DNA from 2 places in the Levilactobacillus suantsaii genome. Region 1 is predicted to be linked to the other one. Evidence: predicted binding sites of a transcription regulator. Region 1 holds the regulator's gene; the other holds the start of a gene.
What was found. Region 1 encodes LexA, which represses DNA repair genes until DNA is damaged. Its sites were predicted from a motif close to CNAACANNTGTTNG; they were not measured.
Positions count from the first base shown of each region.

Region 1 (5,487 bases):
CACCATCATCGCCAGGTAGCTAATGAAAGAAACCAAATTTCCAATCGTAATGGTGCCGTGCAGCACAAAGAGGCCCCCTAAGACGATGGTCGCCACGTAAGAAATGGAAATAATCAGCGTGATGGCCGGGTCGAACAACGAATCGAGTCGGTTCACGTGCCGGTTGATGTCGATGGTCCGAGCGATCTGTTGATTATAGTCATCGACATCGGCCTGGTCCTGGCCCAAAGCCTTAATGCCCTTGATACCACTGATACTTTCCTGTGCCTTATTATTCAAGCGCGAAAAAGCCGCCTGGGATTGGCCAAACGCCCGGTGAATCTTTTGCCCCAAAATCCAGGAGACAATCGCCAGGAACGGGAATGGTACCACGGCCAATAACGTCAAACGCCAATTGATCAAGGCCATCATAGCGATCAACTTGGTGCCACCGGTAATGATGGCATCAGCAAACTGCAAGATCCCCCCACCGGCGACCCGTTGGACGGCTTCCAAGTCGTTAGTGGCGTGAGCCATCAAATCTCCGGTGCGGTAACGTTGATAAAAGGTCCGGTCCATGCGCATAAAGTGCTGAAAGAGCCGGTCCCGTAAAAGTTGTTCCAACCGAGCCGCCCCGCCCCAGATGGCCGTTCGCCACATGTACCGACTGCCATACTGGGCTAACGCTGCCCCTGCAACTAGGAGTAAGTCTACGGCCAGCAACGACCCCGTCATGGTACGGCCGTGAATACTATCGACCATGTTCCCGATGATGCGGGGAGGAATGATGGCAATAATGGCTGTTAAGAGCAGGCCGAGGACTCCAATCGTATAGCGCCGCCATTCTAGCCGAAAATACCACATTAGTTTTTTAAAGATTGTCAAGCGGCATCCCTCCTAAGATTAGAATTCAATTAAAATTATATGATGATGGCTCTCATAAGTCTAGCCAACACCCGTAAAAAGGCCATTAAAAAACTCATCGCCCAAAAGTGCTGGCGACGAGTCGGAAGTTGACCGCTTACTTCTTCTTATTGCTGTTACGAGCTTGCTGTTGCATGGCGGTCATCATCTGATGAAGTTTCCGTTGCGACGGCTTCTGTCCCATCTGTAACATCATGACCCGTAATTGGTCTTCGTTAATAGGCGGATTGTCTCTTAAATATTTTTCCATGTATTTGCGCGCCCCGTAGAAACCTGCTAAAGCACCGGCAAGCCCGACGACGATCACAATCAGAATCCAAATTCCAGTTGACAAGACATTTCCCTCCCTTATAAAAGCATTCACTATGTAATTCTACACAACCTGCGAACAAAATAAAAGAGTGAATCTCCAAAAAGACCCACTCTCGTTAGTTAATCGTCCCGTAAGCCCTTATCACGTTGAATGCGGCGAACTTTTTCGGGAGTAACTTCCTTCCCGTTCTTGTCGTAGACCTGCATCATTTCAACCTGACTCCGGAAGCTTTGGCGAAAGAGCTTCAAGTATTGTTGCCGTAAATCGGCACGCTCGGATTTCTCCGCTGCGGTCAGTCCCGTGGACTTGGCTTTGTGGGCCAATTCATTGATGCGCGCCAGCAACGGCGTCATCGCGTCTTCTGCCATGAAACACCCACGCTCCTTTCGTTTAAAGTACGTTATTTGAGTTAAGGTTTCAAAACATCCCTTATCATATCAGGGTTATTTTCAGAATTCAACTGATTTAGCCGAACATCTGTTTGAAAATGACCGCTAGCTATGCTAGAATTGGGGTAAATTCAACTATGACTGACGAACGAGGTGGTACACAATGACTAAAGCTTCTGAAAGTAAACAAATCGCCGTCTTACGGTTTATCTGGGAACGCGTTAACGAGAAGGGTTACCCACCGACCGTTCGTGAAATCGGCGAGGCCGTGGCGCTGTCGTCAACGTCCACGGTCCATGGCCACATCGCCCGCCTAGAAAAAAAGGGCTTCTTGATTAAAGACCCCACGAAACCCCGGGCCCTCGAAGTGACCCCCGCGGGCCTCGAGGAATTAGGCGTGCACGAACAACAAACGCAAATTCCTGTTTTGGGTACCGTCACTGCTGGGACCCCCATTCTAGCGGTCCAGGAAGCCACGGACTATTTCCCGGTTCCCCCAGAATTTGAAAACAGCGAAGATCAGCTCTTCATGCTGACTATCCGGGGCGAGAGTATGATCAACATCGGCATTTTGAATGGTGACCAAGTCATCGTTCGTCGCCAGCAAACCGCAGACAACGGCGATATTGTCATTGCCATGACCGAAGAAAATGAAGCCACGTGCAAGCGTTTCTTTAAGGAAGCTGACCACTACCGGCTCCAACCGGAAAACGACACTATGGCGCCCATCATCTTGAACCAGGTTACCGTCCTGGGTAAAGTCGTTGGCCTGTTCCGCGACGACGTTCACTAACTATCGTTCAACCAAAAGAGTCTGAGAAAATTTTCTCAGACTCTTTTTACGCTCTGTTTTTAATTAACACCTTAAATAACTTCACCTTCATACCGACTGACCGGTAACGTTTCAAAGTCATAAGTTGCCAGGTCTTCGGCTTGTGTCAGGTAAGACTGAGCCCCCTGGGCCAGCATCAAGTTAACGTTATTGTCCTTTTCGTGAAGCAAGACAATTGGTGTTTGGCTGTGGAAAGCGTACCCGATTTCAAAGGCCGTTCCAGAATCTACCTGGTCATCGACAAAATCTGCCAAGGCCACCACAACATCGGCCTGGTCGATCTGATCGATATCCATCTTAAAGGTCCGGTCGCACCATTCAGGCGTCCCCATGGTTACGTCCCGTAATTCGTTCAACCGAGGACTGAAGACCCGGCCCACCTTCGGGTTAGCAGCCAAAGCCTTTTCGGCGCGGCCAATGCGTTCGAGTTGCTCGTCATCAAAAAATGGTCCTGCTAAATAAATGTTGGTCACAATTAATCTCCTCGTTTTCTCTTAAGTGCTTTTTATTATAGCGAAAAAATTAACTTTTAGCGACTATTTTTTCTGAAATGTCCGTTATTTCTTATTAAATTCGTTATGCGGTTCGTCAGTGAGTTCGGCCCCACTAAGCTTCCATTCGGTGCCGATATTGACGCTGTTGATGTTGTCGTCCTGCCAAATAATACGGAGCCGAGTCAGCGCCCACCGCCAATTGGACGTCCTGGCCATTGTTCGGTAACTGTTGTTGGAACAGTTCCTCATATTCGGCCACACTCACCGCACGCCGGTCAGCCAATAACGTCGTCAGCGCGGCATCATCGAAGCCCCGTTGGTAGTCAGGCTGAAGAACGCCACTATAAAATTCACCTTCGGCACCGGAGCCGTAACTGAAACAGCCGATGCGATCACCAGCACGTAAATCCCCATGGCGCCACAACGATAAGAGACTTAGATATAACGACCCGGTATAGAGGTTACCGACATTGCGATTATCCAGTTGACTGGCCTCAAAGGCCGCCGTCAACTCTTGCTGGTGCGCCGCACTGGCTTCGGGGAGGACTTGGCGTAAGCCTTTCCGTCCCATTTTAGTAAAGGGTAAATGAAACGCCAGGGCCGCAAAATCCGCAATCGTTCGCCCCGTCTGCTGCTGATACGCCGTCCAGGTCTGCTTAAAGAAGTCTAAGTACACGTTAGTGGAGTACCGGCCGTCGACCAGGGCTTCGGTCCGATCCAACGGCCGCCAAAAGTCCATTACGTCGGCCGTATGGTAAGCACTCTGCGCATCTAACGCCATGATCTGCGGATCTGCGCTAACCAACATAGCCACGGCACCGCCACCCTGAGTCACTTCACCGGGCGTCCGCAAACCATAACGGGCGATGTCGGCCCCAATTACAAGCACTAAGGCGTCCGGGTGAGCCCGGACGTAATCGGCCGCTAGCTGTAAACCAGCGGTGGCCCCATAGCAGGCCTGTTTCAGTTCAATGGCCCGCGTATCCGCAGCTAGGTTTAATAGGTGCGCCAAATAGACCGCCGTGGCCTTCGAATTATCCACGCCAGATTCTGTCCCGAACAGTACCATTTTAATCCGGGAACGGTCTTCTGGCCGTAAAATCTGGGTTGCCGCGTTGGCTGCCATGGTCACGACATCTTGGGTCGGTGGAATCACCGCTTGTTTATCTTGGCCGATACCCACGTGATACTTCGCCGGATCTTCTCCCCGTGCAAGGGCTAAGTCCGTCATCTCTAAATACAACCGCGGGGTGTAAAACCCTACCCGATCAATTCCCACTTTTAGTTCGGACATCTCGTTCATTTCCTCCTTGCGTACGCAATCATTGAGAACAACTTTACCATTTTCAATGCTGTTTCGGCAAGGTACGAAAATTGTAGGTTACAACTAATAAGTTATTTAATGCTGTTAGACCGCTTTTTGCTAATTACAACCGTATTAGACTTTACCCTTTTCTAACTTTTTTAGTACGTCCAACAACGCTTGGTGTTGAGCCGACGTCACCTGCGGATATTGGGGATTCAATTCTGCTAAATTGTCAGCCAAAATCGTCGCGACTAATAACCGGGCCGTGGGCTTATCGTCGGCCGGAATGATGTACCAGGGCTGCTTCTCCGTGGCTGTATGGGCCAACATCTGGGTATAAGCCGTCTGGTAATCATCCCAGTAACGCCGTTCCTTCAGGTCGGCCGGATCGAACTTCCAGTTTTTTTCCGGTAAGGCCAACCGTTTGGCCAATCGGCTCGTTTGCTCGTTTTTCGACAAGTGTAAAAAGAACTTGTAGGTGACAATTCCTTGATGGCGCAGGTATTGTTCATAATGGCGTAGATCCTTGTAACGCCGCTTAAAGAACTTAGCCGTCACGTCTTCTGCTTGGGTAATCCCTGGTAAATGTTGGCCGACCAAAATTTCCGGGTGCACCCGACTGATCAAGACGTCTTCGTACTGGGAACGATTGAAGATGGCAATTTTTCCTCGTTCGGGTAACGCTTGGTTCACCCGCCATAAAAAGTCGTGTTGCAAGTCGACCGAGGTCGGTTGCTTGAAACTTTCGACCTGCGTCCCCGACGGATTCAAACCACTAAAAACGTGGCGGATCAAACCATCCTTGCCGGCCGTATCCATTCCCTGTAGAATCACGACGACCCCGGTCTGCTTTTGGGCAAACAGCCGTCGTTGCAAATTCTGCAAGTCCGGTAGCGCCCCTTCCCGTTGCTCATCCGCTTTAGCGGCCACCTCATGTGTCGACCACTGTGCCAAATCTAACCCTGGTTGGCCAGTATACCGATACGCTGTTAAATCCATACCACCCATCTCCTTTGCTTCACCATACCATGTTTCGGCCGTCCATTAATCGCATTTCCTTTAGTAAAACGTCTTACGTCCGCACAATGCCAGCAAAACCTTAGCGTTCCAGTAACTGAGTTGCTATACTGAATGTGTACCCTAATGTCGATAAAGAGGAGTCTCAACTATGAAAAAAATTACCGCTTATTTTGTCCGTCACGGCCAAACCATGTTGAACCACTACAATAAGGTTCAGGGGTGGATCGATT
Region 1 covers NZ_CP059603.1:1,834,463-1,839,949, reverse strand. Annotated here, with positions in the region: gene H3M12_RS08535 (ABC transporter ATP-binding protein) at 1-864, opposite strand, end outside; gene H3M12_RS08530 (YneF family protein) at 1,001-1,237, opposite strand; gene H3M12_RS08525 (DUF896 domain-containing protein) at 1,336-1,584, opposite strand; gene lexA (transcriptional repressor LexA) at 1,769-2,398, shown strand; gene H3M12_RS08515 (nucleoside 2-deoxyribosyltransferase) at 2,470-2,910, opposite strand; gene H3M12_RS08510 (hydroxymethylglutaryl-CoA synthase) at 3,044-4,225, opposite strand; gene H3M12_RS08505 (PPK2 family polyphosphate kinase) at 4,370-5,236, opposite strand; gene H3M12_RS08500 (histidine phosphatase family protein) at 5,406-5,487, shown strand, end outside.

Region 2 (5,487 bases), 970 kb from region 1:
AGGGCCCGCGGTTTCCGTGGCTTTCTTGCTGGCTGCATTGGTCTCCGGAATCGTGGGGATGGCCTACGCGGAATTCTCCTCGGCCATGCCGGTTGCCGGTTCGGCGTATTCTTTTGGGGCCGTCATTTACGGCGAAATCGTCGGTTGGATTCTGGGCTGGGCGTTGATCCTGGAATACTTTTTGGCGGTGTCGGCCGAGGCGACTGGCTTTGCCTCGTACTTTAACAATAACATCTTAGAGGCGATTGGCGTCAAGTTACCTCAGGCGCTCCAAGCAGGACCGCTCGAAGGTGGCGTCATCAACCTCTCGGCGACGTTGATTGTGTTGGTGATCGCGTTGATTATCGCGCAGGGTGCCAACCTCTCGAAACGCGTGGAAAACGTGGCCGTCGTGATTAAAGTCGCCATTATCATCCTCTTTATCGTTGTTGGGGTCTTCTACATCAAGACGGATAACTATACCCCATTTTACCCGAAACAATTTCAAACGACACCGTTTGGCTTGGGGGGCATCTCGACGGCCGCGGCGACCGTGTTCTTTGCCTTCATCGGCTTTGACGCACTGGCAGCTAACTCCGCCGAGACCATTCACCCCGAGAAAAACGTGGTCCGGGGGATTCTGGGGACCGTGTTGGTCTCGGTCGTGCTGTACGTGGCGTTCTCCTTTGTCCTGAACGGTATCGTCAACTACAAGCAGTTGAACGTCGATGACCCGGCGGCTTACGCCTTGAAGTTGATTCACCTGAATACCTGGAACAAGCTGATTACGATTGGCGCCTTAATCGGGATTTTCACCGCCATGATCACCATGTTCTTCGGTGGGTCGCGGTTGGTTTACGCCCTAGGTCGTGATGGTCTCTTACCGGAAAAAATGGGGGCCATCAGCTACAAGCACGCGGTACCGAAAAACGCCATTATCGTGGCAACTATCGTGCAGGCGTTCTTTGCCGGCCTGGTGCCGTTGACTGAATTGGCGTCATTGATCAATGCCGGGACGTTATTAGCCTTTGCGTTTATCTCGTTTGGGGTCATCCCGTTGCGGCACCGCAAGGACATCGCCAACGACGGGTTCAAGATGCCGTTGTACCCGTTCCTGCCGATCCTAGCGGGGTTGTCCAGCGTGTACTTCATTATCATGTTACCGAACATCACCAAGATTTCGGTCGGCTTGTGGCTGATTTTAGGCCTCGTGATTTACTTTGGCTACGGTATTCGCCATTCTAAACTGCAAAATCCTCAAAAAGCGGCATCAACGGAAGATTAACCTTAAAATTTATTTGCAAACAGGCTTCTCCAGAATTTCAGTTCTGGGGAAGCCTGTTTTTGATTTTAGTGGATAAAAAAACTCCGCGCGTAAACGCGGAGCTCGTGGTGAGGTGCGGCGACCTTCTGAACGCTAACGCGCCGATCGCGTACCCCCACCGTGGTTTGGCACCAGGAACTAGTATCGCATGGCCGTTCAGGGAAGTCAATCAAAAAGGAAGTCCAGCCCCGAGTGTTACCAAAACTTAAAACTAAATCAGAACGCTTGTTCCCCTAGCTGAAATCGCGTATACTAAAGGCAACTTGAAGAATGGAGGGACCAAGATGGGCCAGCGGGTATACATTGCAATTGATTTGAAGTCGTTTTACGCGTCGGCGGAGTGTGCCGCTCGCGGACTGGATCCGTTGAACACCAACCTGGTAGTGGCGGATCCGCGGCGCACGGACAAGACCATTTGTCTGGCTGTGTCACCAGCTTTGAAACGCTTCGGGTTACCGGGACGGCCACAGTTGTTTGAAGTAGAACAGCAAGTCGCCACCTTGAACCAGCAACGTGCGGTAGCCCATCATGGCCGTTTAACAAAGTCGTCGACGGTACGGCAGGACCTCTTACAACATCCAGAATTCAAGCTGGACTACTTAGTGGCCCAACCTCGAATGGCCTATTACCTCAGGATCAGTGACCAGATCTATCAAATCTATCTACATTACGTGGCGCCGGAACAGATCCACGTCTATTCCATCGATGAGGTCTTCATGGACGTCACAGCGTATCTGAAACTTTACCACCTCTCGGCGCGTGATTTAGCCAAGCGGATGATTCAAGACGTCCAGCGCCAGACCAGGATACCAGCGACCGCGGGGATTGGCACGAACCTGTATTTGGCAAAAGTTGCGATGGATATCGTGGCCAAGAAGATTCCCGCCGACCAAGATGGGGTGCGCATCGCTAAGTTGAATGAGCGGAGTTACCGCAAGTATCTCTGGGCCCACCAGCCGTTGACCGATTTTTGGCGGATTGGTCGCGGGTATGCCCGTCGCTTGGAAAAATTAGGGCTCCATACGATGGGCGACATCGCCCGGTGTTCGCTGGGAGCCGCCACGGCAACGCGCAACGAAGAGACCCTCTATCAGGAGTTTGGCCGCGTCGCCGAACTGATTATTGACCACGCTTGGGGTTACGAATCGGCGACGCTGGCTGACATCAAACAGTATCAGCCAAGTACCCACAGTATCGGTTCGGGCCAAGTCTTGCCAACTCCTTACGATTACCAACAAGGGGAGTTAGTAGTCCGAGAGATGGTGGACGGCCTGTCCTTGGAACTGGTCAAGCGCCAGCAAGTCTGTGACCAAGTGGTCTTGACCGTGGCCTATGACGCGCACGGCCGGCCGGCGAGTGGAGCAGCTGTGACGCATGACTTCTACGGGCGGACGGTCCCCAAGCCGGCCCACGGCAGTTACAATTTGCAGGTGCCAACCTCGTTGACCACGGCGCTGAAACGTGCCGTGACCGTTATCTATCGGCGCCAGGTTAATCCACATTATAAAATTCGGAAAGTCACCGTAAGTGTCGGTCACGTGGTCGCGGAAACGGCTGCAGCAGCGCCGTACAGTGAACAGTTAGCACTGTTTGGCCCGACCACCACACCGGCAGTGCCGGACGCAGCAGCTCGGCACCGTGAGCGTCGTGTGCAGGAATCCATTTTACAGGTCCAGGACCGTTTCGGTAAGGACGCTATCATGCGGGCTACTGATCTTTTGGACGGGGCGACGTTTAAAAAGCGGAATCACGAGATTGGGGGCCATCAAGCATGAGTCGCGACAGCAAGCGAAAATTAGCCGAACAATTATTCAATGATACCAGTGCCTACCGCGACATCATGGGCCACCCGCGGCCGGTCTCGAAAAACCACCCGCAAATGACGCCAGCGGAACGGGCCGCACAGTTTGCGCCGTTTGCGGCGTTGAGTGGGTACACCGAGCTATTGGATCAAAGCGCCCAAACGGTACGCGACCGCGCCGAATTACCCGCCGAACTGGCGGCCGCCTGTCACCGGCAGTTGCGGGCGTTACAACCGGTTTTGGCCCAACGCCCCTGGGTCGAAGCGACCTACTTTGACCCGGAAACGGGTGCATCACACACCGCCACGGTGCGGATTAAAGCTATAACCAGTCAGGCGGTCATTCTCACGACCGGTCAAGAAATCCCTCGCACCACGTTGCAGGCAATTCACCGATGTGACCCGCCTAAATTGTGAAACCGTTTTAATTTGGAGGCCGCGGCGTTAGGTTATTGACAACGAATAGAAGGGAGTTCTAGTATTCTAAGTAGTAACTTATCATCAAAATTACATAAATGAAGGAAGAGGTTTTCGTGAGTCGAGAGCGTAAGATTTTGGTTACGTGTGCGTTACTCTTATCTAACGCAATGGCGGGGCTGGATGCGACGATTGTCAACACCGCCCTCCCCGCGATTGTCAGCGACTTACACGGCATCCAGTACATGGGCTGGATTGTGGCCATCTTCCTACTAGGGATGGCGGTCGCGACACCGTTATGGAGTAAGTTTGGGGAACGTCACGGCAATAAGTTTGCCTACATTACCACGACCACGGTCTTCGCCGTGGGAGCGCTGTTTCAGGGGCTGGCCCCGAACGTCGCCTGGTTCATCATTGCCAGAGGCGTCATGGGGATTGGTGCCGGCGGGATGAGCACGATTCCGTTCATCATCTACGCGCAACTGTTTAGCAACTTGAAACGACGCGCGCAGGTCATCGGCATCACGTCGGCGAGTTTCAGTACCGCGTCGATTATTGGGCCACTGATTGGGGGCTGGATTGTCGATGCCTTTAGCTGGCACTGGGTCTTTTACCTCAACTTACCGCTGGCGGCACTATCCGTATTAATCGTTGGCTTGTTCTTCAAGAGCAACCTGGCGTTGAACCGGGCCCCCGTGGATTACCAAGGCGCTATCTTGATGGTACTCGGATTAGTCGCCATCTTGATTGGGATTCAGCTCTTGGGGACCGCCTCAATCTGGTTGACCGCGCTCTTCATTCTGTTGGGGTTGGCCTTACTTTGGCGGATGCACGGCGTGGAAAATCGCGTTAAGGATCCCATCGTGCCTAACCGACTGTTCCATAATTCGAAATTAGTAATCGATTTAATCATCTTTGCCTTTCTGTGGGGCTCGTTTGTGGCCTTCAACATCTACGTGCCGATGTGGGCCCAGGGCATCATGGGCCTTAGTGCGTTGATTGGCGGGATGACCCAGATTCCCGGGTCGATTGCGAACTTCTTGGGGTCGGAATTAGCCCCAGTGACCCAGGTCCATTTAGGACGCTACCAAGTTTTGGCTCTGGGAACGGCGACGTTCTTGATTACCTTCGTGGGGATGAGCCTGGTGGCCCAAACCGCCAGCTACACTTTCTTATTGGTGATGGGCGCCTTTAACGGCTTCGGCATCGGGGTCTGCTTCACGACCCTGCAGGTGGCCGTCCAAAGTGACGTTAGCACCCGTGACGTGCCGATTGCCACGTCGTTTGCCTACCTGGTCCGAATCTTGAGTCAAACCTTCATGTCGTCGATTTACGGGGTCATCTTGAATCAAGCTTTAATGGCTGGCGTCAAGGCTCATTCGGGTGAAATCACGATGAACATGCTCAATAAATTGAGCAACTCGCAAACGGCGGGGAGCTTGCCGGTCAGTCTGTTACCGCAGATGCGGACAATTTTGTTCAATGGGATGCACCACATCATGATCATGGCCTTGATTTTAGTTCTGGTCATCGTCTTGTTACTGGGTTACTTGTTGCTTCGGCAACACCGTGCCCCGGTCGTGGAACGGCAACATCAACAACATCCGGCTTAATCGTTAAAGCTTAAAGCGGTCCTCTGAGGACTGGTCAGTGACCAGTCCTCAGAGGATTTTTTGTAACGTGCGGATAGTCCCCATAATTAACGGATTTATAAGCAGGTAAAGGTTTCATCAGGGAACGGTACAGAGTTCGTAAAGGCCCCCAATTACGGGCCTTGATAGCTTACACTAGTCACTGGTACCAAGTTAATGCACTGACCATACGGAATAGGGAGGAAGATTTGATGAAACGAATGAAGCACCGGTTAGGGGCCACGCTGGCGACGGCCTTGGTCCTGTTTCCCCTGATGACCCCAGTTGCCCAGGCCAAGACCACGGCTGTGTCGCGCATGATTGCGCCGCACGCG
Region 2 covers NZ_CP059603.1:869,134-874,620, forward strand. Annotated here, with positions in the region: gene H3M12_RS04040 (APC family permease) at 1-1,264, shown strand, start outside; gene H3M12_RS04045 (Y-family DNA polymerase) at 1,588-3,078, shown strand; gene H3M12_RS04050 (hypothetical protein) at 3,075-3,521, shown strand; gene H3M12_RS04055 (MFS transporter) at 3,620-5,134, shown strand; gene H3M12_RS04060 (phosphatase PAP2 family protein) at 5,365-5,487, shown strand, end outside.
Region 2: a site for LexA is predicted at 1,522-1,535, ahead of H3M12_RS04045 (Y-family DNA polymerase). Genes of this name have one in related genera too.